2 regions of the Priestia sp. FSL H7-0729 genome follow, and region 2 is predicted to be linked to the other one. Evidence: predicted binding sites of a transcription regulator. Region 2 holds the regulator's gene; the other holds the start of a gene.
The links. The regulator LexA, encoded in region 2, represses DNA repair genes until DNA is damaged. The targets are predictions, from matches to a motif close to CGAACATATGTTCG.
Positions count from the first base shown of each region.

Region 1: recA (recombinase RecA) is a predicted target of LexA. The motif match lies at 5,250-5,263, and genes of this name have one in related genera.

Region 1 is NZ_JBBOTQ010000013.1:91,840-104,629, forward strand. It holds gene MHH93_RS23120 (DUF3388 domain-containing protein) at 40-807, shown strand; gene MHH93_RS23125 (helix-turn-helix domain-containing protein) at 874-1,932, shown strand; gene MHH93_RS23130 (hypothetical protein) at 2,000-2,170, shown strand; gene MHH93_RS23135 (YajQ family cyclic di-GMP-binding protein) at 2,325-2,816, shown strand; gene pgsA (CDP-diacylglycerol--glycerol-3-phosphate 3-phosphatidyltransferase) at 3,137-3,724, shown strand; gene MHH93_RS23145 (competence/damage-inducible protein A) at 3,833-5,089, shown strand; gene recA (recombinase RecA) at 5,333-6,397, shown strand; gene MHH93_RS23155 (regulatory protein RecX) at 6,697-7,434, shown strand; gene rny (ribonuclease Y) at 7,745-9,286, shown strand; gene MHH93_RS23165 (TIGR00282 family metallophosphoesterase) at 9,501-10,295, shown strand; gene MHH93_RS23170 (stage V sporulation protein S) at 10,413-10,673, shown strand; gene MHH93_RS23175 (dipeptidase) at 10,759-11,748, shown strand; gene pduL (phosphate propanoyltransferase) at 11,948-12,520, shown strand.
Region 2 is NZ_JBBOTQ010000001.1:176,313-189,102, forward strand. It holds gene hflX (GTPase HflX) at 1-1,116, shown strand, start outside; gene MHH93_RS00780 (methionine gamma-lyase family protein) at 1,201-2,454, shown strand; gene MHH93_RS00785 (MerR family transcriptional regulator) at 2,537-2,950, shown strand; gene glnA (type I glutamate--ammonia ligase) at 3,080-4,408, shown strand; gene MHH93_RS00795 (hypothetical protein) at 4,767-5,117, opposite strand; gene MHH93_RS00800 (SOS response-associated peptidase) at 5,264-5,938, opposite strand; gene MHH93_RS00805 (aldehyde dehydrogenase) at 6,473-7,774, shown strand; gene lexA (transcriptional repressor LexA) at 7,878-8,504, opposite strand; gene MHH93_RS00815 (LysM peptidoglycan-binding domain-containing protein) at 8,810-9,187, shown strand; gene MHH93_RS00820 (DUF896 domain-containing protein) at 9,283-9,492, shown strand; gene MHH93_RS00825 (hypothetical protein) at 9,618-10,127, shown strand; gene MHH93_RS00830 (HAD family hydrolase) at 10,156-10,947, shown strand; gene MHH93_RS00835 (ABC transporter permease) at 11,537-12,466, shown strand; gene MHH93_RS00840 (carbohydrate ABC transporter permease) at 12,479-12,790, shown strand, end outside.

The DNA.
Region 1 (12,790 bases), on a different contig from region 2:
TGTCGAATAATGTGGAATAATGCATTACGGGGTGTTGAAATGGAATCTAAACAATGGTACATGGAATATAAAATACATAAGAACAGACCCGGTTTATTAGGCGACATTGCCTCTATGCTGGGGATGCTTGAAGTGAATATATTGACCATTAATGGTGTGGAAGGCAAAACTCGAGGCATGCTGCTTGAATCGGATGATGATGAAAAAATCCGTTTGCTTGGTGAAATGCTTGGCAAAGTCAACAGCATCACCGTATCGGCTTTGCGTCAACCTAAATTGGTGGATATTCTGGCCGTGCGTCATGGCAGATACATTGACCGTGACTCGGATGATCGCAAAACATTTCGTTTCACACGAGATGAACTTGGGTTACTTGTGGACTTTTTGGGTGAAGTATTTAAGAGGGAAGGCAATCAGGTTATCGGTTTGCGCGGAATGCCTCGTGTTGGTAAAACGGAGTCCATTATTGCGGGCAGCGTATGTGCGATGAAGCGATGGACGTTTGTTTCCTCCACACTTCTTCGTCAGACGATAAGAAGTCAAATGTCCGAAGACGAATTGAACCCGAACAATGTTTTCATCATTGACGGAATTGTAAGTACGATTCGTTCCAGTGAGCGGCATTACAACCTGTTGCAGGATATTATGTCTATGCCTAGCACCAAGGTTATCGAACATCCGGATATTTTTGTGCAGGAATCCGAATATGATTTTAATGATTTTGACATTATTATTGAATTGCGCAATATTCCAAATGAAGAAATTATTTATGATACGTTTACGGCAAGCTACACCGACGAACTGTAAGGCTCCGTACGGAATCATGGAATAGATTAGCAACAACTGATGAGATAAACATAAGGAGGAGATAGCATGTCTGAACTGGGTCAGCAGTTAAGAGAGGCCCGGCTGCAAAAAGGGATGAGTCTTGACGATGTACAGGAAATGACAAAAATTCGCAAGAGGTATCTGGAGGCCATAGAAGCAGGAGACTATAAAGTGCTTCCAGGTAGCTTCTATGTGCGTGCTTTCATTAAAACCTATGCGGAGACCGTGGGACTGAACCCTGATGAGCTGCTGGAGGGACACAAAAAAGACGTACCGGCAGAAGAGGCGGAAGCAACGATGGAACCGGTTATACAGAAGCGTTCTAGCCGTCCGGTTGAGCGTAGTAATCGATGGATGTCCGTCGCGCTGATGTGGACATTCCCTGTTTTGATCGTAGTTCTGTTGTATGTATACGTGGTGTATAACAATGGTGATGAAACAGATAATCAGGGTCTTGATTCGGTCAAAATTACAGACAGTCAACAAAAGCCTGAAGATAAACCGGATCAATCTGTCGACAACGGACAGGCATCTAATCCGCCTGCAACAGACTCAGGCGCTGAGGGTACGGGTGAAGGCGACGCTGGTGGCAACGGTGGCGGTACAGATACAGAAGGACAAACGGATGGCCAAACTGATGGTCAAACGGATGGACAGACGGACGGACAGACGGGAGAAAATCAGGAACCGACAGACAATTCGCCGTCTGCTGTAACGGTTGCAGAAGATGGAAAATCAGGCAATATTACGAACTTTAAAGTTAACGGAAGTGCTGGGAAACCTGTAACGGTTACGATCAAAGCCTCAGGAAATAGCTGGCTGGAAGTGTATAAGGGCGAGAACTCCAGCGGAGAGAAGTTGGAGTATGGTAATACAGCCGAAGGCGACAGCTATACCTTTGAGCTGGATAGTGCAGGCATGTATATTAAGTCCGGTTACGCTGCAGCGACCACGATTGAGGTTGGCGGGCAAGTTGTAACAGATGGCAAGGCAACCAATCGGATCCGTTTGAAGCTTGGTGAAGACAGTAGTAGCACTACTTCCTCCACAGGTGTTGAAAATGGATCAACGGACGGTACAGGAGGCACCACAGGTAGCGAATAACCGGGTCAACTACAGGAGACAATAATCGTGTCTTAACTTGCAGTTAACTTTTGGTGAAGTGAGGTGGATGGCTGTGACAGTCAGCTGGATCGTAACGGGTTTAGGGATCATTGTCAGCCTCCTGGGTTATTACCTGACTCCAAGTGCTTGGGGTTACGGAATATTGGGTTTTGGACTTGCACATGTGCTTTTGGGTGTGCTCGATATGTTCAGACAGCCCAACCGCAGCCGCTATTAGTTGGAAGCTGGACCAGCAAGCATTTTTGGCAGCCATCTCAAGTGGAAGCCAAAAATGCTTTTTTCTTTGTGTAAACTAGCTTGAAATTAGACTTTTGCTTGAGGTATCCTCTATAATGTTACAGAACATATGATTAACTGAAAGGGTGACTGTTTTGAGTTCAGAAAATTCATTTGATATCGTGTCCAAAATGGACTTGCAGGAACTGACAAATGCCGTTACACAAACCGAGAAGGAAATTGGCACTCGTTATGACTTCAAGGGCAGCAAGAGCAGTCTGAAACTGGATAAGGATGCGTTAACGATCGTATCTGATGATGAGACCAAACTTAAGGCTGTCATTGACGTACTTCAATCCAAAATGGCGAAGCGTGGTCTACCATTGAAAAACATTGATTACGCAAAGGTAGAGCCGGCATCTTCTGGTACTGTCCGCCAGCGTTTGAATTTTAAACAGGGGATTGATCAGGACATCGCCAAAAAAATCAATATACTGATTCGTGATTCCAAGATGAAAGTGAAGAGTCAGATTCAGGGAGACCAGCTACGGGTAACGGGTAAGAGTAAAAATGATTTGCAAGCAGTCATGCAGCTGTTAAATGGTGCCAACCTGCCTCTGGATTTACAATATACAAATTTCAAGTAATAAGACCTTCTTATAGCAGAAGTGTTTTTTGACATGGTATTAGGCGTATATTATACTAAGTGTGCATTGCTGGCAGTCATGCATCAAGTCCAGTCCTCATCGTTTGCTGACTTTGTGAAAAGCAGTACATCTTCTGGAAGTCACCGGAACGTTTAAAGCGGTTTTGCTTTTGAGCGGTTGACTTTATTTTTTGCGTTTCTACATAGTGGGATCATGTTAATACGGATTGACATTGAAACTGTACATTTCATGTTCCGGATGATGATAACGGGATTATGATGATTGTTTGGAGTAATGGAGGATATGAGGGAGGGCGTCTTGTGAATTTACCCAACCGGATTACGCTTGCACGAATTTGCTTAATCCCTTTTTTGATGGTGTTCCTGCTCGTGGATTTTCCATTTTATCCAGAGCCGTTGCAGCTTGGAAGCTTTTCGCTTCCGTATAATCAACTGATTGCTGCTGTTATTTTTATCATCGCCGCAAGCACAGATGGAATCGACGGATACCTTGCGCGGAAAAATAACATGGTTACCAATCTGGGAAAACTGCTCGATCCACTCGCAGACAAGCTATTGGTTACTGCAGTTTTGATCTCGCTTGTGGAGATGGGCAAACTGGATTCCTGGATTGCAGTTGTTATCATTAGTCGTGAATTTGCAGTTACCGGCTTGCGCCAAATTGCATTGCTGGATGGTTCGGTTGTTGCCGCCAGTGCTTGGGGCAAGCTGAAGACGGTAGTTCAGATTGTGGCGATTGTGCTGTTACTGCTGAACAATTTCCCGTTTTCATACACGGGTATTCACGTCGATATCATCGCCGTATGGGCAGCAGCGCTTATTACCATCTGGTCGGGTATCGATTATTTTATCAAAAACAAAAACCTGCTTCATTTAACAAAAGCATAATAGTTGGTTCTACAAATGGGTAATTATGAAGGAAGCATTGGGTCAAGGGCAATAGGAAATTATCCTATTGCCCTTTGATCACTCACCACATGTACAGGAGGATGCTCAATGAAGGCAGAAATTATTGCAGTTGGCACAGAGCTACTGCTTGGACAAATCGTCAATACCAATGCCAGATACCTATCCCGTGAATTGGCTGCGATGGGGATCGATGTATATTTCCAAACGGTGGTTGGGGATAACCTGAATCGACTGAGTGAAGCTATTCGCATTGCGCAGGGCCGTGCAGACGTTATTTTATTTTCCGGTGGCATCGGACCTACCCAAGATGATCTGACCAAGGATGCTCTTGCAGCTGTGCTTAACCGAAAACTGCATACAGATCGAATGGCTATGGACAAAATTGAGAGCTTTTTCAGAGATCGTAATGTGGACATGACAGAGAATAACCGACGTCAGGCGATTGTTATTGATGGTGGCACACCTCTGGCTAATGAAACGGGCCTTGCGGCGGGAAATGCGATCTCTGATAATGATAAGTATTATGTTGTGATGCCTGGACCTCCTAAAGAGCTAATTCCAATGTTTGAACAGGAAGTCAAGCCTTGGCTGTTCCAGCATGTACTCACAGAAGAGATGCCGATCTATTCCCGAATGCTCAAATTCGCAGGCATTGGTGAATCTGCTCTAGAGGATCGACTGCTGGATCTAATTGACGCACAGACAGACCCTACGATTGCTCCTTACGCGAGCGAAGGTGAAGTTACGGTACGTGTCTCCACCAAGGCTGCGAGTGAGGGAGAGGCGAAGCTGAAGCTGGATGCGATGGAGGTTCAGATTCGGGAGCGTTTGACAGAACATCTCTACGCCAACGAGGATGTGCCTATAGAGTATACGATTGTAACCATGATGTCTGACATGGGGCTAACACTTAGCGCGGCTGAGAGCTGTACAGGAGGGCTTGTCATGCAAAGTCTGACTTCTGTACCCGGAAGTGCCTCAATGCTCAAAGGTGGAATCGTATGTTACTCCAATGAAATCAAAGAAAAGTTGCTGAATGTGCCTCATGATTATCTGGAAGGTGAAGATGCGCCTGGGGCGGTAAGTCCGGAGGTTGCAAAAGTGCTTGCTGAGCAGATCCGTATGATTGGCGATGCTGATTTTGGCCTGGCTGTAACCGGTGTAGCTGGACCGGGGTATTCGGAACGCAAACCGCCTGGACTTGTCTTCATCGCTCTTGCTGAACGTGGAAAAGAGACGGAAATCCATGAGCTGCGTATTAATGGTAATCGCGAGACGGTTCGTATTCGTTCAGCCAAAGCAATTCTCTATCGTCTATGGCAAAAACTTGTGGCAATGGATTGATTAGTTAATTGCTTCGATTGCATTTGGAACTCCAAGCAGGTATAATTAATGAAGACGGAAGAACCGTAGAATTAGGCTTTACAGCCTTGTTTACGGTTCTTTTTTCTGTTTAATGGAAAGTTTCTTTGAGGAAGAGGCGCCTCGGCCTTTACAAAAAAAACGAATGTATGTTCGAAAAAAAGCTTGGCAAACGTGTTAAAACAAGGTATCATTATCTTATAAACAGTAAAGGGTGTGAGCTTATTGTCAGACCGTCGTGCCGCGCTTGATATGGCGCTCCGTCAAATAGAGAAGCAATTTGGTAAAGGATCCATCATGAAACTGGGTGAGTCCACTCATATGAATGTGGAAATTATTCCCAGCGGTTCCTTGGCTTTGGATATTGCATTAGGAACAGGCGGCTTGCCTAAAGGCCGTATTGTTGAAATATATGGACCTGAATCTTCAGGTAAAACAACTGTCGCATTGCATGCGATTGCTGAAGTACAACGTGTTGGTGGACAAGCAGCATTTATCGATGCCGAGCATGCTCTTGATCCTCAATATGCAAGCAAATTGGGCGTTAACATTGACGAATTGCTTTTATCTCAGCCAGATACGGGTGAGCAAGGGCTGGAAATTGCAGAAGCTCTTGTACGCAGTGGTGCAGTAGATATCGTCGTTATTGACTCTGTAGCTGCATTGGTTCCAAAAGCAGAGATTGAAGGCGAAATGGGTGATTCACACGTTGGTTTGCAAGCACGTTTGATGTCTCAGGCGCTGCGTAAATTGTCTGGTGCAATTAGCAAATCCAAAACAATTGCAATCTTCATTAACCAGCTTCGTGAGAAAGTCGGCGTGATGTTTGGTAACCCGGAAACAACACCTGGTGGTCGTGCTCTGAAGTTCTATTCTACTGTACGTCTGGATGTGCGTCGTATTGAGAGCATCAAATCAGGTAATGACATGATTGGTAACCGTACTCGTATTAAAGTCGTGAAAAACAAAGTGGCACCTCCGTTTAAACAAGCGGAAGTGGATATCATGTATGGCGAGGGTATTTCGAGAGAAGGCAGTATCATTGATATTGGTACTGAGCTGGACATCGTTAATAAAAGTGGTGCTTGGTACTCTTACGAAGGTGAGCGTTTAGGACAAGGCCGTGAGAACGCGAAGCAGTTCATGAAAGAGCATAAAGATATTGCTGAAATCATTGAGCAAAAAATTCGGGTAGCTAGTAACTTGACTACCGCAGTTCCTGCGCCAACTAGTGAAGAGCAACAAAAAGAAGCAGAAGAAGAACAAGAATTGTTTGAAATCAACGAGTAATCGTCCCAAAACCCTCCCCTTATGGGGAGGGGCCGGGGGGCGTTGCCCTCTGGACTCCGTAAACTTGCCTGATTGAGGTTAGCTCGATTTGGATAAGGAATTATGGTGGGAGTGCTCTCGGTGTCCAACAGCCCCTGTCCCAATGGACAGGGGCTGTTGGCACGCTGACTGCCAGAGATAACTGTGGAGATAAAGGCCGGGCTGACTTCCCGGCCTTTTGTATTATTAGTGTTCTCTGTCTTATGTGAAGATGTGCATGGCGTAGTCAGAATGAAAATGATGTGAAAGGGGAGACCTGAATGGATCAACATGACGAGGATTTATATGAAGAAGCAGAACAGGATGGCCTATCCCAATTTCCGGACAACGAAGAACTTGTTATTACACGTGTAGAACGAACGAAGCACAGGCAAGCTCGTTATCGAATCAATTTTGGCATCCACTCCATTACGGTACTTGAAGATGTGATGATTAAATACAGGATGACTCAAGGCAATACCTTTATGAAGAAGGATCTGGAAGAAATCATTGTAGCTGACGAGCGACAGCGGACGTATGCACAGTCTCTGCGCTTTTTGGAGCATAAGCCGCGTACGCGCCATGAATTAAGTCAGAAACTTCGTCAGAAGGAGTTTGCTGCACCTCTAATTGAAGAGACGCTGGATCGACTTGAGCGGGAGAAGCTGGTGGATGACGACCTATTTGCAAAGGAATGGACAAGACAGCGTATGGAGGGCAAGCGGAAGGGAAAACTGTGGATAAGGCAAGAGCTGCGTCAAAAGGGCATTGCCAATGATCTCATTGCTGAAGTACTGGAAAGTGTCAGTACGGATGCAGAATTTGAGACTGCTTTGAGTGCCGGACGCAAAAAATGGAATCAGGTCAAAGGGGACGTCAAAGAGAAGAAAAATAAAACGCTTCCCTTCTTGATGAGACGTGGTTTTTCAATGGATATGGTGCGCCGCGTCGTGAATTGTTTAATTGAAGAAGATGAGGCTATGGACTCTGAAGAGGACGAAGCGTTGTTATGGGATTAGCAGACTGGAGTCTCTATACTGCATTCTCTTGACAATTTCTTTCGTCAAATACTAAAATGGACATGAGTCTGTAAGAAATGGACAACCCTTTTTCCTTCCAAAAAAGCGGTTTCGGTTTCTTAAGATTTATACCATTCTTAATTATGGGTTCGCTGGAAACAGTGAATAGTACGTGGAAACATGTACATGTGAAATGAAAATCGGCGGGGGATCGCCGTGAGTATTCGTTATTCCCAAACATATGTAAGGTTTGAAAACTGCAAATTAACCCAAGGAATGCCTTGGAGGAACCAACGAGGAGGTGAACAGTATGAATCCTGCAATCACGATCGCTCTCGTTGTGGCCGCGCTAATCATTGGGTTCGGAGTAGGATATTTTATTCGCAAATCTCTTGCAGAGGCTAAAATCTCTAGTGCGGAACAAGCTGCCGTACAAATCGTGGAGAACGCGAAGAAAGAGGCAGAAGCACTGAAGAAAGAAACGGTGCTGGAAGCGAAGGATGAAATCCATCGCATTCGTGCTGAAGCTGAAAAAGACACTCGTGAACGTCGGAACGAAATTCAACGACAAGAAAGACGATTGTTGCAAAAAGAAGAGTCGCTGGATAAAAAATTGGAATCACTCGAACGTAAAGAAGAGCAAGTGGCTAACAAAGAGAAACGAATTGATGAGACACAGCAGCAGATCGAAATGATCTACAAAAACCAGGTGACGGAGTTGGAACGTATATCCAACCTCACCATGGAAGACGCACGCAGTATCATACTGTCCAACGTAGAACAGGAAGTTCGTCATGAGACGGCTCAAATGATCAAGGACATTGAACAACAAGCGAAGGAAGAAGCGGACAAAAAGTCCCGCGAGATTATTACACTCGCCATCCAACGTTGTGCGGCTGACCACGTAGCGGAAACAACGGTATCTGTTGTTACCCTGCCAAATGAAGAAATGAAAGGCCGGATTATCGGTCGTGAAGGACGTAACATCCGTGCGCTTGAAACCCTTACAGGGATTGACCTCATTATCGATGATACGCCAGAAGCTGTTATTCTGTCGGGCTTTGACCCGATTCGCCGTGAGATCGCCCGTACTGCCCTGGAGAAACTGGTGGCAGATGGACGTATTCACCCGGCACGGATTGAAGAGATGGTTGAGAAATCCCGCAAAGAAGTGGATGAGCGCATCCGTGAATACGGTGAGCAAGCTACCTTTGAAGTGGGCGTGCATGGTCTGCATCCGGATCTGATCAAAATTTTGGGCCGGTTGAAGTTCCGTACAAGTTACGGTCAGAACGTCTTGAAACATTCGATGGAAGTCGCTTATCTGGCTGGACTGATGGCTGGCGAACTCGGAGAAGACGTAACTCTGGCAAGACGTGCAGGTCTATTGCATGACATCGGTAAAGCGCTGGATCACGAAGTGGAAGGATCACACGTCGAAATTGGCGTGGAACTGGCGAAGAAATACAAAGAACATCCGGTTGTAATCAACAGTATCGCGTCCCATCACGGAGATTGCGAAGCGACTTCGGTCATTGCCATGTTGGTTGGTGCAGCAGATGCACTCTCCGCAGCAAGACCAGGCGCACGCCGCGAAACACTGGAAACGTATATCAAACGACTGGAGAAGCTGGAAGAGATTTCAGAATCTTTCGAAGGTGTCGAGAAATCGTATGCCATTCAGGCCGGACGCGAAGTTCGTGTTATGGTTCAGCCTGAGAAGATCGATGATGCTGAAGCCTTCCGCCTCGCCCGTGACATCACGAAGATGATTGAGAATGAACTCGACTATCCGGGTCACATCAAAGTCACCGTCATCCGGGAAACCCGTGCGGTTGAATACGCAAAATAGAGCAATACGGAAAAGTGGCCGCAGTAGTGGCCACTTTTCCTTTTGATAGCCTCTTAAAGTGTATGTTCAAAAAGAGGCTAAGCTTATTCGACTGAATTCCATATTCGATCAAAGGCTTTTGTATAAATACACATCATGGAACAAGAGATAGAGTCCTGCAAAGGTTCAACATTTGAAAAAGAGAACTTTGCAGGAATTGAGGAGGCAGTAATCAGTGAAAGTTTTGTTTATTGGTGACATTGTAGGCAACGTGGGACGTAAGGCGTTAAAGGAAAATCTACCGTACCTGAAATCGAAGTATAAGCCACACGTGGTGATTGTGAATGGTGAAAATGCGGCAGCAGGTCGCGGCATTACCGGTGCGATCGCGAATGAATTTTTCAACTGGGGCGTACATGGTATTACACTTGGTAATCATACTTGGGACAATAAGGATATTTTTGATTTTATAGATGATGAACCGCGCATGATTCGTCCAGCGAACTTTCCACCAGGCACACCCGGTCGAGGGTACACGGTTGTCAAAGGCGAAGGAAAAGAACTGGCAATTGTCAATTTGCAAGGAAGAACGTTCCTGCCTGCTCTGGATTGTCCATTCCGTGTAGCTGATGAAATTGTAGATGAACTGCGCCAAGACTATAAATGTATTCTGGTCGATATGCATGCTGAAGCAACGTCGGAGAAGATTGCCATGGGATGGCATCTGGATGGACGTGCGTCGCTCGTTGTAGGTACACATACGCATGTACAGAGTAACGATGATCGTATTTTGCCTGGAGGAACGGCTTACTTGACGGATGCGGGCATGGTAGGGCCGCGTGACGGCATATTGGGTATGGAGCGTGAGGCTGTGCTTCGTAAGTTCTACACCCAGCTACCGGTGCGTTTCGTTGTGGATGATGGCAAATGGCATTTCCATGGTGTGTTTGTTGAAATTGATGAAGCTACAGGTGCGGCAACACGCATCGAAAAAATTCGTCTGATGGAGGACGAGTGGCGCATGGAATAGGGGTATTGTCCCATTTTGCAGGGAAACCCGTCTAAAAAGAAGGAATTTTTTTGCCTCCCGCGAATAACATCTAGTAAGTGGAAACAAACTTTCAACATTCCCAGGGAGGTACTTACCATGGATGTATTAAAAGTTTCAGCAAAGTCCAATCCTAATTCTGTAGCCGGCGCTCTTGCAGGGGTTCTTCGTGAACGTGGAAATGCTGAACTGCAGGCAATTGGAGCGGGAGCACTGAACCAAGCCATCAAAGCGGTAGCGATAGCCCGGGGATTTGTAGCACCAAGCGGAGTTGACCTGATTTGTATTCCAGCTTTTACAGACATTGTGATCGACGGCGAGGACCGAACGGCCATTAAGCTGATTGTGGAGCCCCGATAATACATGTAGCATGCATTGAACCTGTTTACGATGTAGACAGGTTTTTTTGCGTTTTTTTGTAATAAAATTTGGAGGAGGGTTACCCATGTCCAAGTCGGATTGGCGTGTAGCTGATTTTCACTGTGATGCATTGAGCAAAATTTTGATGCAGCCTGCTCTTTCTTTTGAAGATGCTCCAGAACTGGATGTGAATTTGCAACGCTTGAAAGAAGGGAAGGTAGGGTTGCAGGCGTTCGCCATCTATCTACCCGAAGTACTTGGCAGAGGTAAGTTTGAACATGTGATGGGGCAGTTGGAGATTTATCGTGGACGTGTCGAGAGAAGTCAGGAGCGGGCCGAGGGCACACAGACGTTGTTGTGGCGTGACCAGGTGGCTCAGGTGGGGCAAAAAGAGGGGCCATGGGGTTTAATCACATTGGAGGGTGTGGATGGTCTGGAGGGCAACCTGTTCTATCTGGAGTTGTGTTATCAGATGGGCGTTCGAATCATTGGACTAACGTGGAATTATGCCAATTGGGCAGCGGACGGAGTCATGGAGAAGCGTGGAGCAGGTCTGACCGAGAAGGGGAAAGAACTGGTGCGCCAGTGTAATGAAATCGGAATGCTGTTAGATGTGTCACATTTGACGGAAAAAGGTTTCTGGGAACTGGCTGACTTGAGCAAGCGTCCTATTATCGCCTCCCACTCGAACAGCTATAGCGTATGTCCTCATGTGCGTAATCTGAAAGATGACCAGATTCAGGCCATCATTGCCCGGGAAGGGCGGATTGGACTGACGTTTGTACCCTGGTTTGTTAAACAGGAGGGGGAAGTGCTTATAGAAAACCTGCTACCTCATATCGAGCAGATCTGCTCTTTGGGCGGGCAGCACCACCTGATGATGGGATCTGATTTTGATGGGATTTCAACGTATATCCAGAGGCTTGAACACTCTGGACATTACCCGAGACTGACGGAGATCTTGCTCAAGCATTATGATGAACAATTAGTACGGGGCTGGTTGTGGGGGAATGCAATGAGTTATCTAGGGGAACACTTGCCAGAGAGTAATTCGAAGATAAAGAAGGCTCCGTGATATAGTGAAATACACATGGGGCCAAATATACTGAATTAAAGTTTACTTTCCAAATTAAGGAGTGGAATGATGGTGAAATAAGTGTATTTCATGAATTTTCACCAGTTCGTTTTCATTTCACTCCAAAAAGGGGTATAATACCATTGGATTGTTAAGAGCCTGAGTACAGGCCATAGATAAACAAGGAGTGAAATTTACAATGAGCAAAACAGTACCTGTGGGCGTATCTGCCCGTCACATTCATGTATCCCAAGAGCACGTTGAAATTTTGTTTGGCAAAGGTTATGAACTGACTGAATTTAAACCTCTGTCCCAGCCTGGCCAATACGCTGCTAACGAAACTGTAGCGGTCATTGGTTCGAAAGGACAGTTTGATAAAGTGCGTATCCTTGGACCTGTTCGTCCTGAAACGCAACTGGAGATCTCCATGACGGATTCATTTGCGATTGGTGTTAAAGCACCTGTACGTGAATCTGGAAGCATTGAAGGTACACCGGGAATTACGATTAAAGGCCCTGCTGGCGAAGTTACAATTGATAAAGGTGTTATCGTTGCTGCTCGTCACATCCACTTCCATACTTCTGATGCTGCTAAATGGGGTATTGAAGACAAACAATTGCTGAAAGTTCGCCTCGGTGGAGATCGTGGTCTGGTACTGGAAAATGTACTGGCTCGTGTATCCGATTCTTTCGCACTGGACATGCATATTGATACAGATGAAGCTAACGCTGCTGGCGCTCGTAATGGCGACACTGCTGAGATCATCGATTAAGATTATGTAATAGCTTCTTCAGCAGCCAATTTAGGCGGTCTGAATAACGTATAAACCTGAGCACAGCCAACCAGGGCCGATTAATTCCAGCCCTGCTGGCAAGGCTCAGGTTTTTGTGTGTTTTCTGAGGGTTCTTCTGAGCATGGCATGTTTCGGATTAGACGAAGGGACATGCGGTTTGAATGTGGAACTACAGCCCAATTCATGCTATAATTTGCTGTAATGCTCTTTTAATGTTCCCGGCAAGAAATTCACGTGGAACAGGGATGA
Region 2 (12,790 bases):
AACAGGGAAAAACGGGATACCAAATGGTTCATTGGTAAAGGTAAGGTGGAAGAGCTTCGTGCAATTGCTGAGGAACTCGAAGCAACTACAGCTATTTTTGATCAGGAATTGTCAGGCGCACAGGTTCGGAATCTGGAAGAAACCCTCGATCTCAAAATTATTGACCGCACCCAATTGATTTTGGACATCTTTGCACAACGTGCCAACACTAGAGAAGGTATTATTCAAGTGGAACTGGCTCAACATAGTTACTTGCTGCCACGTTTGTCGGGTCATGGCAAGAACCTGTCCAGACTCGGTGGCGGAATCGGAACAAGAGGTCCAGGTGAAAGCAAGCTGGAGACAGACCGTCGTCACATCCGTGGTCGCATCGATGATCTGAAACGTCATCTGGAAGAATTGACTCGTCATCGCAAGTTGCATCGTGAACGCCGCAAAAAGACAGGTATTGTTCAGGTGGCCCTTGTTGGTTATACCAATGCTGGCAAATCAACCTTGCTCAAGCAGTTGACGGCTGCTGATGTGTATATTCAAGATCAGCTATTTGCTACTCTGGATCCAACATCACGCACGATGGAACTTCCAAGTGGTAAAGAAATCGTACTTACCGACACCGTTGGATTTATCCAAAATCTCCCGCATGATCTGATTGCAGCATTCCGTGCAACACTGGAAGAAGTGAATGAAGCAGATCTCATCCTGCATGTTGTGGATGCCTCATCAGCTATGCGTGAAGATCAGATGAGAACGGTTAACACGATTTTGCAAGAACTCGGTTCAGGGGACAAGCCGCAGTTAGTCCTGTATAACAAAAAAGATGCGTGCACACCAGAGCAACTTGAGATGCTTCCATTGGATAAGGATCACATCAAAGTAAGCGCATTAGACCCTGAGGATTTGCTTAAAATCCGTGAATTGATTCAGACGGAACTGACAGGTGACACGAAACGATTCCGTATTCCGGCAGAACGGGGTGACCTTACGTCGGTACTCTACAAAATTGGTGATGTAGTGGATACCAGCTTTGAGGAAAATGATGTCATTTATGAAGTTGAATTGCAAAAAGGTGAATATGAGAAATTTGGTTATATGCTTGAAGATTTCATAGAATTGTAATATTCATGACATATTGATGTGATAAGTTGACACGATAATAGATATTCAACGTCAGATTCGTGCTATGAAGGGGAATGAAGTAAGATGGTAAGTTTTGATTCAGAAATATCTGAACTTCAACGTCAAGTGGAGCGTCAGATTGAAGGACAACTTCGACAGATAGATCGGATTACAGATCACAATCAATGGAAGGTGATTAATGCTTTCCAACAGCGAAAAGTAAGTGATTTTCACTTTGCAGGTTCAACAGGTTATGCGTATAACGATCGTGGGCGTGAAGTGCTCGATGAAGTATATGCTGATGTATTCGGTGCCGAAGCTGCATTAGTACGTCCTCATTTTGCTTCAGGTACACATACGATTAGCACAGCTCTCTTTGGCGTGTTGCGCCCAGGTGACGAATTATTGTACATCACGGGTAAGCCTTATGATACATTGCATAAAGTTATTGGCAAACCCGGTGATGGCACAGGTTCGCTACGTGATTTTGGCATAGGCTACCGTGAGACGGCCTTAACTGCTGAAGGTGGAGTGGACTGGGTAGCGGTTGAGAATAACATTACACCGGCAACAAAAGTCATTGGAATTCAACGTTCACGTGGTTATGACTGGCGCTCATCCTTCTGCATTGCTGAGATTGCTGAGATGGTTACGCGTGTTAAAGCGCTGAAAGAAGACGTCATCGTATTTGTAGATAATTGTTACGGTGAATTCACGGAGGAACGTGAACCGACAGAAGTCGGAGTTGATCTGATGGCCGGATCCCTGATCAAGAATCCTGGTGGAGGTATTGCGGAAACCGGTGGATACATATGTGGAAAGGAACAGTACGTACAGCTGGCAGCTTATCGTCTGACCGCTCCGGGAATTGGGGGAGAGGTTGGAGCAATGCTCGGAACAACACGCGGCATCTACCAAGGACTTTACATGGCACCGACAATTGTAGGACAAGCTATAAAAGGGAGTACATTTGCTGCTGCGATGTTTGCAGAATTCGGATTTGTAACCAAACCTGCTTGGAATGAAGCACGTACTGATCTGATCCAGGCTGTTCAGTTCAGCTCGGCTGAGCATTTGATTGCCTTTGTGCAAGGAATTCAGCGCGCAGCAGCCGTGGATAGTCATGTGGTTCCTGAACCGTGGGATATGCCTGGTTACGAGCACCCTGTCATTATGGCGGCAGGTACGTTCATCCAGGGCGGAAGTCTTGAATTATCAGCAGATGCGCCTATTCGGGAGCCGTATATTGGGTATATGCAAGGCGGATTAACGTACTCTCATGTCAAATATGGCGTTTTAATGGCGTTACAGACGATGAAAGATCGTAAATTATTGTGAGTTTATCTAACACGTCATTGACACTTACTAATAACTAAATGTACAATAGGGAGAAGAATAGATGACTGGAAGGTTGATAAACATGGGTGATGAAATTCGCAGAAATATGGCCTTATTCCCAATTGGTATTGTAATGAAACTTACGGATCTATCCGCACGTCAGATTCGTTATTATGAGCAGCACAGCTTGATCGTTCCTGCGAGAACGTCAGGTAATCAACGGTTATTCTCTTTTAATGACGTAGAGAGATTGCTAGAGATCAAGGCTTTGATTGAAAAAGGAGTTAACATCGCGGGCATCAAACAAGTGATGAATCCTGTTTCGAAAGAATCCGAGGAAGCTACAGTTATCACGCCAGATACAGAAGTTAAACGCAGAGAGCTGTCCGATACGCAGTTGCATCGCTTGCTGAAGCAACAGCTTGTATCAGGTAAGAGACCTGGACAAGTATCTCTCATTCAGGGAGAGCTTTCCCGATTCTTTAACAAAAAGTAAATTCGCATAACTTGGCGATTGAGGGGAAATCATGCACTTGTGGTGTAAGAATCCTTGACCCGTGGAACTTTCTAATGTACAAATATAACAGGCAAGCCAAATACGCAGATAAGAAAGGGAGAGGTTATAGTGAGCTATACAAAAGAAGACATTCTCCGCATCTCGAAAGAAGAAAACGTACGATTCATTCGATTGCAATTTACTGATTTGCTTGGAGCTATCAAAAACGTTGAGATTCCTGTGAGCCAGTTGACTAAGGCTCTGGATAACAAAATGATGTTCGATGGATCTTCCATTGAAGGTTATGTACGTATTGAAGAGTCCGACATGTACCTCTATCCAGATCTAGATTCTTGGCTTATTTTCCCATGGGTGGCAGAGAACCGTGTTGCACGCCTGATCTGTGACGTATATCTTCCGGATGGTAATCCGTTCCCAGGAGATCCACGTGGCATATTGAAACGAAACCTGAAGGAAGCCCAAGATATGGGATTCACTTCCTTCAACGTCGGTCCTGAACCCGAGTTCTTCTTGTTCAAAACAGACGAAAAAGGAAACCCGACTACCGAACTGAATGACCAAGGTGGTTATTTCGACCTTGCGCCTACGGATCTTGGTGAAAACTGTCGTCGTGACATCGTTATCACTCTTGAAGAAATGGGCTTTGAGATCGAAGCTTCCCACCATGAGGTAGCTCCAGGTCAGCATGAGATCGACTTCAAATATGCTGATGCTCTGAAAGCAGCTGACCAGATCCAAACGTTCAAACTCGTTGTTAAAACGATTGCACGTCAGCATGGTTTACATGCTACATTCATGCCGAAACCGCTGTTTGGTATGAACGGATCCGGTATGCACTGTAACCAATCCTTGTTCAAAGGCAATGAGAACGCATTCGTTGACGAGTCGGACGAGTTAGGTCTGAGCAAAACTGCACGTCACTTCATGGCTGGAACTCTGAAGCACGCACGTGCGTTTGCTGCAATCACTAACCCAACTGTAAACTCATACAAACGTCTTGTACCAGGTTATGAAGCGCCTTGCTACGTAGCATGGTCTGCTAGTAACCGTAGCCCAATGATCCGTATTCCAGCTTCCCGTGGTCTGAGCACACGCGTTGAAGTTCGTAACCCGGATCCGGCTGCTAACCCTTACTTGGCTTTGGCTGTTTTGTTGAAAGCAGGTCTGGACGGAATCAAACGTGAGCTTTCCTTACCAGCTCCGATTGACCGTAACATCTACATCATGTCAGAAGAAGAGCGTGTGGAAGAAGGCATTCCAAGCTTGCCAGCTGACCTGAAAGAAGCATTGAATGAATTGATCCGCAGCGAAGTCATTTGTGACGCTCTCGGCGACCACGCCTTGGCTCACTTCTATGAGCTGAAAGAAATTGAGTGGGATATGTACCGTACACAAGTCCACCAATGGGAACGCGATCAATATATTACTTTGTACTAATAGCTCAATCCCTTGGCGCTCTAGCGCTGAGGGGTTTTTCTTTTTGTGGGCAAGTACCTATATATTTAAAGAAAAATCAAAGTGCCCACAAAATGCCCACAAAATATTTTTTTATTCAAAAATTTCTTCAGTGAATTTTTCAAATCTATCTATATTGCTTTTCTGGATCTTGCCTGAGATGTGGGCATAACATCTGATGTGATCTGAATACTTCCTTGACCTGATTGTTCTTGAACGAATTTGTGGCTTTGTTGAAGAATATAGCTCAGTATGATTAAGATCATGGGGAAGAGATACTTTCGTAATACGCTTGAGTTTTAGGGTACAACAATAGGAGCTCAGTAGGAGCTCTTATAATTCAATCAAATAGTTTCTTTATGACACTCAACAAATCATAACCATATTCTTCAAGCATTAAGTTTGAGCTTGCTAATGCAATTAATAAGCAAATGATTCCACAGAATAAACAAATAATGATAGAATCTAAAGCACTAGAACTTCCATAGTGTTGCCCACAATAAGGACATACATAGGCATTTCTTGAAATCTCTCTCTCGCATGATTTACAACTCATTAATTTGCTAGGTGGTCTAATCTTATTTATGATGTTAATTACCATTGCATATAAAAACATAAAAGCAAAATAAAACATCATAAAAATCAATATAATAACAACCCCAGACATAAACACATCACTCAAACTGTCCATCTTCTCCCCCTAAAATATGTATGTAATTCTGTAAAATCTATTTGACTCAATTGAGTCTATCAGATAAGTGTATAACCTTCCAGATGTTTCAAAAGCGGAACTGAAAAGAGCGACACCTGTAGCATCGCTCCAGCCATTCCCAATTACTAATTTAGATGATTCTTTATCAATCCTTCGTTATTGTTCCGCACATTGCCAACTTCCTGCGGAACCTCATAAGCTCGCATCGCAGACGCTTCAAATTGCTTGAGTAACCCAAGCAATGACTGGACATCATCATTAACTCTACCAAGCCATTCCGCCTCATCCTCAGGGTGCAGAATAACCGGCATGCGGTTGTGTATGTCTTCCATGAGACTATTTGGTTCAGTAGTAATGATGGTGCATGTGCTCAGCTTGTTTCCATCCGAATCTGTCCAGGTATCGTACAGACCAGCCAATGAAAATATGCTGTCGTCCTTCATCAGAATTCGCATAGGTGTCTTGGCTGTCCCTTCTTTACGCCACTCGAAAAATCCCGAACATGGTACGATGCAGCGTTTGGATTCAACTAAACGTTTAAAGGCGGGCTTCTCTGTCAGCGTTTCGGCCCGGGCGTTGATCATCTTGTTCCCGATCTTATCATCCTTTGCCCAGGAAGGAACGAGTCCCCATCGGAGCGCACCCAATCGATTACCGTCTTTACTACCGATTATGGTTGGAATGAACTGCATGGGTGCTGCATTGTAATTAGGTTTATACTCATAGCCATCAGCTATAGAAGCGTAGTACCTGTCCATTATCGCTTCTATAGGATCAGTGATTGTGAATCTTCCGCACATACAAAGCACCTCCTGTATTGTCTTTACAATATATAAAAAAACAATAAATTGATCAAACACGGGTATATGCAGCAAATTTTTTTGTTATATTATTGTATGCCTTAGTTACAAAAACACATAATGTATCAATCGCAGATTTGGATAATCATAAACCCTATTCTTATCAATAAAAGAGGAGCTTTTTATATGTGCTAACAAAACCCTTCTATTTAAAGAATTTTATAAAATCATGCTTGTTATAGCTCAAAATCATTATCATTTATCCAATAACCTAAAAAAGCGGAATTGAAATATATATTCTTTCTACATTTCATCAACCTGTCGGAAGCAAAAGTTTTAAATTACATCCTTAGAAATTTTATTAGCCAAGTAATAGAGGCAAATTCTAAATTTCACTCATTTAAATTTCCAACCCTCGTTCAGATACATATAAAGCAATGTTTCAATTGTATGTTGAAAGTTTCATATAGAAGAGGTATACTTTAATTAAATTTTGAGCAATTTAATTTTAAATAATTAATTGGAGATGTTAATATGGATCAGGCAAAACAAATGGTGACAGAACAACGTACATTTTTTTATACAGGACAAACCAAAAATATCGAGTATCGAATTAACGCGCTTCAACAGCTTAGAAAAGGAATTGAGAAGTATCAGCAACGGATACAAGATGCACTTCGTGCTGATCTGAACAAATCCGAGGCGGAAGCTTACGGTTCCGAAATCCGCATTGTTCTGGGTGAACTGGATTTTGCATTAGAACATCTGCAGGAATGGGCTGCGCCAAAACAAGTCCCGACCAATTCGGCTATGCCAGATGGGGTGAGCACCATTTACCCTGAACCGTACGGAGTGGCTCTTATTATTGCACCTTGGAACTATCCTTTCCAACTGGCGTTTGGTCCACTGATTGGAGCAATTGCAGCCGGTAACTGTGCAGTTATCAAGCCTTCTGAATTAACACCAGCCGTATCTCGTCTGACGTATGAGCTGATTCAGGAGATCTTCCCTCATGAGTATATCGCCGTTATGGAAGGGGAAGTTGAAGCCAGCACAGCATTGTTAAAAGAGAAGTTTGATTATATTTTCTTCACAGGCAGCACAGGGGTTGGTCGCATTGTGATGAAGGCAGCTGCGGAGCACCTGACTCCTGTAACTCTTGAATTAGGTGGTAAGAGTCCTGCTATTGTTCATAGTGATGCAGATCTGAAGCTGGTAGCTCAGCGTATTGTTCGTGGTAAGTACCTGAACGCAGGGCAAACATGTGTTGCTCCGGATTACTTGCTTGTGCATGAACAAGTTCATGATGAATTGATTGATCTAATTGGCGCAGAGATCAAAGACAAATTTGGAGATGATGTGGTACAAAATTCTGATTTCCCGCATATTGTCAATGCGCGTAACTTTGATCGGTTGTCGAAATTTCTTACAGATGGCAAAACGCTGCTAGGTGGACGTTCTGTGCGTGAGCAGCTGCTGATTGAGCCGACTGTACTTGGAGATGTGAACTGGGATTCACCTGTCATGCAAGAAGAGATCTTCGGTCCGATTCTTCCCGTATTTACGTACAGTGACCTGAATCCCATGCTGGACGGGATTGTTCGCCGGCCAAAACCATTGGCCCTATATCTCTTCACACAGGATGAGCAACTGCAGGATCAGGTTCTGAATCAAGTATCCTTCGGTGGAGGATGTATTAATGACACACTTTCTCATATGACATCGCATTATCTCCCGTTTGGTGGTGTAGGAGAGAGTGGAATGGGCTCATATCACGGACAACAGAGCTTTGATGTGTTCTCACACCACAAAAGTGTTTTGAAACGCAGTGAATAATTAGCCGCAAAAAAATATAAACAAGAAAAAAGAGGTTGTCCTGTTCGTCAGGACAACCTCTTTCGTATTTCTATGTGTCTAGATTGGTTACTCATGTTAACTATTAATGAATATCACGGAAAAGGCCAATGACTTTACCCAGAATACTAACGTGTTTCAAACGTAAAGGCTCGAAGGTCGCATTCTCCGGTTGAAGGCGAATATGATCTTTCTCTTTATAGAACGTTTTCACTGTAGCTTCATCGTCTTCAGTCATTGCAACGACGATATCACCGTTATCAGCAGTTTGCTGTTGACGGACAATAACGTAATCTCCGTTAACAATTCCTGCTTCCACCATACTATCTCCGACTACCGAAAGCATAAACACTTTCTGTTCACCTACATAATGTGTAGGAAGAGGGAAGTAGTCTTCAATGTTCTCGGTTGCAGTGATTGGAACCCCGGCTGTAACCTTACCAACGACAGGAATACGTGCAACGCTGTGAGCAAATTGATGTGAATGCTCAGATTCTTCCTGGCTTAAAAGCTCAATGGCTCTTGGCTTGGTAGGGTCGCGTCGGATCAAACCTTTTTTCTCCAAACGATCCAAATGTCCATGTACTGTTGAGCTGGAAGCCAGTCCAACAGCTTCACCAATTTCCCGTACGGAAGGAGGATACCCCTTCAACCGGACTTCATTTCGTATAAATTCCAGAATTGCCTGCTGCCTGCTGGATATCTTCGACATACCGTATCAACCCCATTTTAGTAACGTTTGGGAAAATTATAACATAGAACCTCCGTTCGTACAAACATAAGTTCTAAATAAAATGGCATAAAATCAGTGTTTTTTAACTTTTAGAACAGAATCTGTCCAAAATCCAGAGCATAATACTGCAAATGAGCAAATGCTTTGCAAAAGTACTTCATAATATGTTAAAGCTTCCTTCGAAAAAAAGCGAACAATTGTTCTAAAAATATATTGAACAAAACAAGTGTTCGTGTTATATTGATTTCAACAGATAGGAACAAACGTTTGGAGGCGGGTATATAATGAGATATTCTACTTATCAAAGCATTTATGAACCGATGAATTCGGAACTGGTGAAGTCTAACATAGGGAACTACAAGAAGGTTTTAGCGCGTTTCAAGATTTCCACGTGGATGTTAAAGGTAGCCATTACTTCTTTGATTATATTTATTGGATGCAGCACTGTTTTAACTGTATTTGCTGGCAATGAGAATGATGTTCTGCCTGGAGGGAAGATCGCCGTTTCACAAGGGGAAACGTTATGGAGTATTTCTTTGGAGCATAAACCGACGAATATGGATACACGTATTTATATAGAAGCAATTAAGAAAGTGAATCAACTTCATACGACTTCCATTCAAGTGGGTCAAGTACTAGCTCTACCGCAATTTACAGAATAAAATGCACATCCATATGCTTTAGCGCGTGTCAACTTGACAAGCTACCTTTATCATGGCAAAGTTAATATGACTTTGTATTTTTGGAGGGGACAAGCTTGGATATAGATAGTCTGGTAGCACGCATTAACGAATTGGCTCGTAAGCAAAAGTCCACTGGATTGACGGAAGAAGAACTTGCAGAACGTGCCGAGCTAAGAGAAATTTATTTGAGCAATATCCGCAGTAATTTCAGACAACAACTGGATACCATTGAGATTGTTGATGATGAGAATGACAAAGGCCACCAAGGCAAACTCAAACACTAACGAAACCTAATGATATCTTTATGATATTTAGGTTTCTTCCTGTTATTTTGAGTGTGCAATCTATAGGGGGACATGTTGGTTTACAGTTATGTAAGCCGATACAAAGACACATAAGGGGGATTCACATGTCGCGTTCGTTCGAGAGAACGGTTAAGAAAAATTCCAAGCAGTTAAATCAGCAACGTAAAAAAAGTGGTCAACCAATTACAGGTACACCAGGTGAAGAGGTCTTTAAGGGACGCAGCCTTTTGTTCCCTATATTTTTGATCGGTCTCGCCTTTTTGTATCTGTTTATGAGCACGTTCCTTGTGCAAGCTCCGATGACAACCTGGGACTGGGTGACGATGCTGCTCTACGTATTTTTGGCAGTCATCTTCATGCTTCGTCGTCCGTACATCAAGATTAGCAGTAATCGGATTATAACGACGAAGGGTAATCGTGAACGTTCAATTGGGGTTGACGATATTGTCAAATTCAGAATTGAACCAGGTACAGTTGTTATCGAACATAACAGTCGTGGGAAAAGATGGGTGTTCACCAAGTTGTTGAACCGTTACGATACAGATGCGATTGCAGAACGTTTGCTTAAGTTTGCAAAAGCACATCAGATCACCGTGGAAACCGTTGAAAAGTAATTATTGCATAAAGGGGTAGATGATCGGAATGGCGTTAAAAGCGATTTTGTTCGACCTGGATGATACTTTATTGTGGGATGAGCGTAGTGTTCGAGAAGCTTTTCATGAGACTTGTCTAATTGCAGCTAAAGAAACTGGTGTTAAACCAGAAGAACTTGAAGAAGCTGTTCGTAATGAGGCACGCGGGCTGTATGAATCATATGAAACCTTTCCGTTTACCAAGATGATTGGAATCAATCCATTTGAAGGCCTATGGGCTAACTTTACTGGTGGGGATCAACCTGAGTTCCGTCAGTTGGAACAACTTGCTCCAGTTTACCGTAAAGAATCTTGGCGTCGTGGCTTGTTGAAGTTGGGTATAGATCGGGAAGATCTTGCTGAACAATTAGCCACACAGTTTGGAGTAGAACGGAGATCCAGACCTCATGTATACGAAGAAACGATGGATACCTTACGTGAGTTACACGGAAAGTATAAATTGTTGCTGTTAACGAACGGTTGTCCTGCGTTGCAACAAGAGAAGCTGGATGGTGTACCTGAATTGACTCCTTTCTTTGATGAAATCATTATCTCTGGTAACTTTGGAAAAGGAAAACCAGATCCGTCGATATTTGAACATGCTTTGAGTAAACTGGGAGTTAAACCCGAAGAGAGCATGATGGTGGGGGATAAGTTGACGACTGATATTCGTGGTGCTTTATCATCTGGCATCCAATCCGTATGGATTAATCGTGAGCATAAGACCAACAATGAAACCTATGCGCCTGATCATGAAATAACGCATTTATCGGAATTAGATCAGCTTATTGCTAAGTTCTGAGCAGATCAGCTATAACATCTTTCCTCAGCACCCTGAAACATTGGAAGCTTCAATGAACGATGATGTCGTTCTTGAAGTTTCCAATGTTTTTTTATTTGATCATGTTGACTCAATGACCTTGTTAAATGAGATTCTATTTTTTTTTTACTAAAAGTTATTGAAATTAGGGGGAAGCTGGATTAAAATATAACTAACATACTAGTATGACTAGTATTTAGATTGTCCTAAGCAATTTCTTTTGACTTAATTCATTTGAATGGAAGCTGAAGTCGTTGCTAACTATTTTTTTGATTTAATGTAAGCGCTTCATATACTTTAGAAACCTCCTTTCGATTTGGAGATCACACTACCTATCAAGTGCTAATTCATGATGTGAAGCACCTTGAATAGTGTGATTCTACATAAAAATTAAAATGATATCGCTTACATTCAGCTATGGTCTATTTCGCAGTGGGGGTGAAGTTGAAAGATTTGTTGTCTTCTACAAGAGGAGAAACGATGGGAATTCTACATGAATTATTCTCACTTATCAAGTTCTGGATCGGAGTGAAAACACATGGAGTCGGAAACCGCTAAAACAACGTTAACCATGACATCTTTACGTAAAGAAAGCAGATTACGAACGGCAGCAACCTTGTTTCGCAAAGACTGGCAGCTGTATTCACTATTAATCCTTCCCATCATCTATCTCCTTATTTTTAAATATGGGCCGATGATTGGTAATGTGATTGCGTTCAGACGTTTTGTTCCCGGGGGAAGTATATTTGGAGAAACGTGGGTGGGATTAAGATACTTCAAAATGTTCATTGAGGATCCTACCTTCTGGAGAGTATTCGGTAATACGCTGATGTTGGGCGGACTCGCATTGCTCTTTACATTCCCGGTTCCTATTATTTTTGCACTGATGCTGAACGAAGTGAAGAGTAAACGATTCAAAAAGTTTGTACAAACCGCGTCTTATTTGCCGCATTTCCTGTCCATCGTAATTGTTGCAGGTATGATCTTGCAGCTGACAGCAGTGAATGGTTCCATTAATGGACTGGTGGCTTTCTTCACCGGAGACAATATTCCTTTTATGCAGCGTGCTGAATGGTTCAGAACAATCTATATCACTTCTGAGGTATGGCAGGGTATGGGTTGGGGAGCGATTCTGTATCTGGCTGCACTGACAACCATAGATGATTCTTTGTATGAAGCTGCGCGTATCGATGGTGCCAATCGATGGAAGCAAACAATTCATGTAACGATACCAGGGATCTTGCCTACGATTGTGACATTATTGATTTTGAACATGGGTAATTTCTTGGCTGTTGGATTTGAAAAAATCTTACTCTTGTACAATCCACTTATCTACGAGACATCTGATGTGATCTCCACTTACCTGTATCGGGTCGGACTGGAATCCAGTAACTTCAGTTATGCTACCGCAATTGGCTTGTTCGAATCGCTGATCGGTCTGATTCTGGTGTTCTCCGTAAATGCCATCTCACGCAGACTGACACAAAGAAGCTTATGGTAAAGGAGGAGCATCATGCAGGAATCCAGATCTTACAAGGTATTTAAAGTATTCAATGTTATCTTTCTGCTGTTCGTGGTATTTATAACGCTCTATCCATTCTTGAATGTTGTGGCACAATCCTTCAGTAGTGAGTCGTATATTAATTCGGGCAAGGTTAGTCTGTTCCCAAGAGGGTTCAATGTGGAGACCTACAAGACGATCTCACGCGACAGCATGTTCTGGACGAATTATAAAAATACGATTATCTACACCGTTGTAGGTACATTAATCTCCATGTTCATGACGACTATTTTCGCATATGCCCTGTCCAAAAAGAGGTTGATG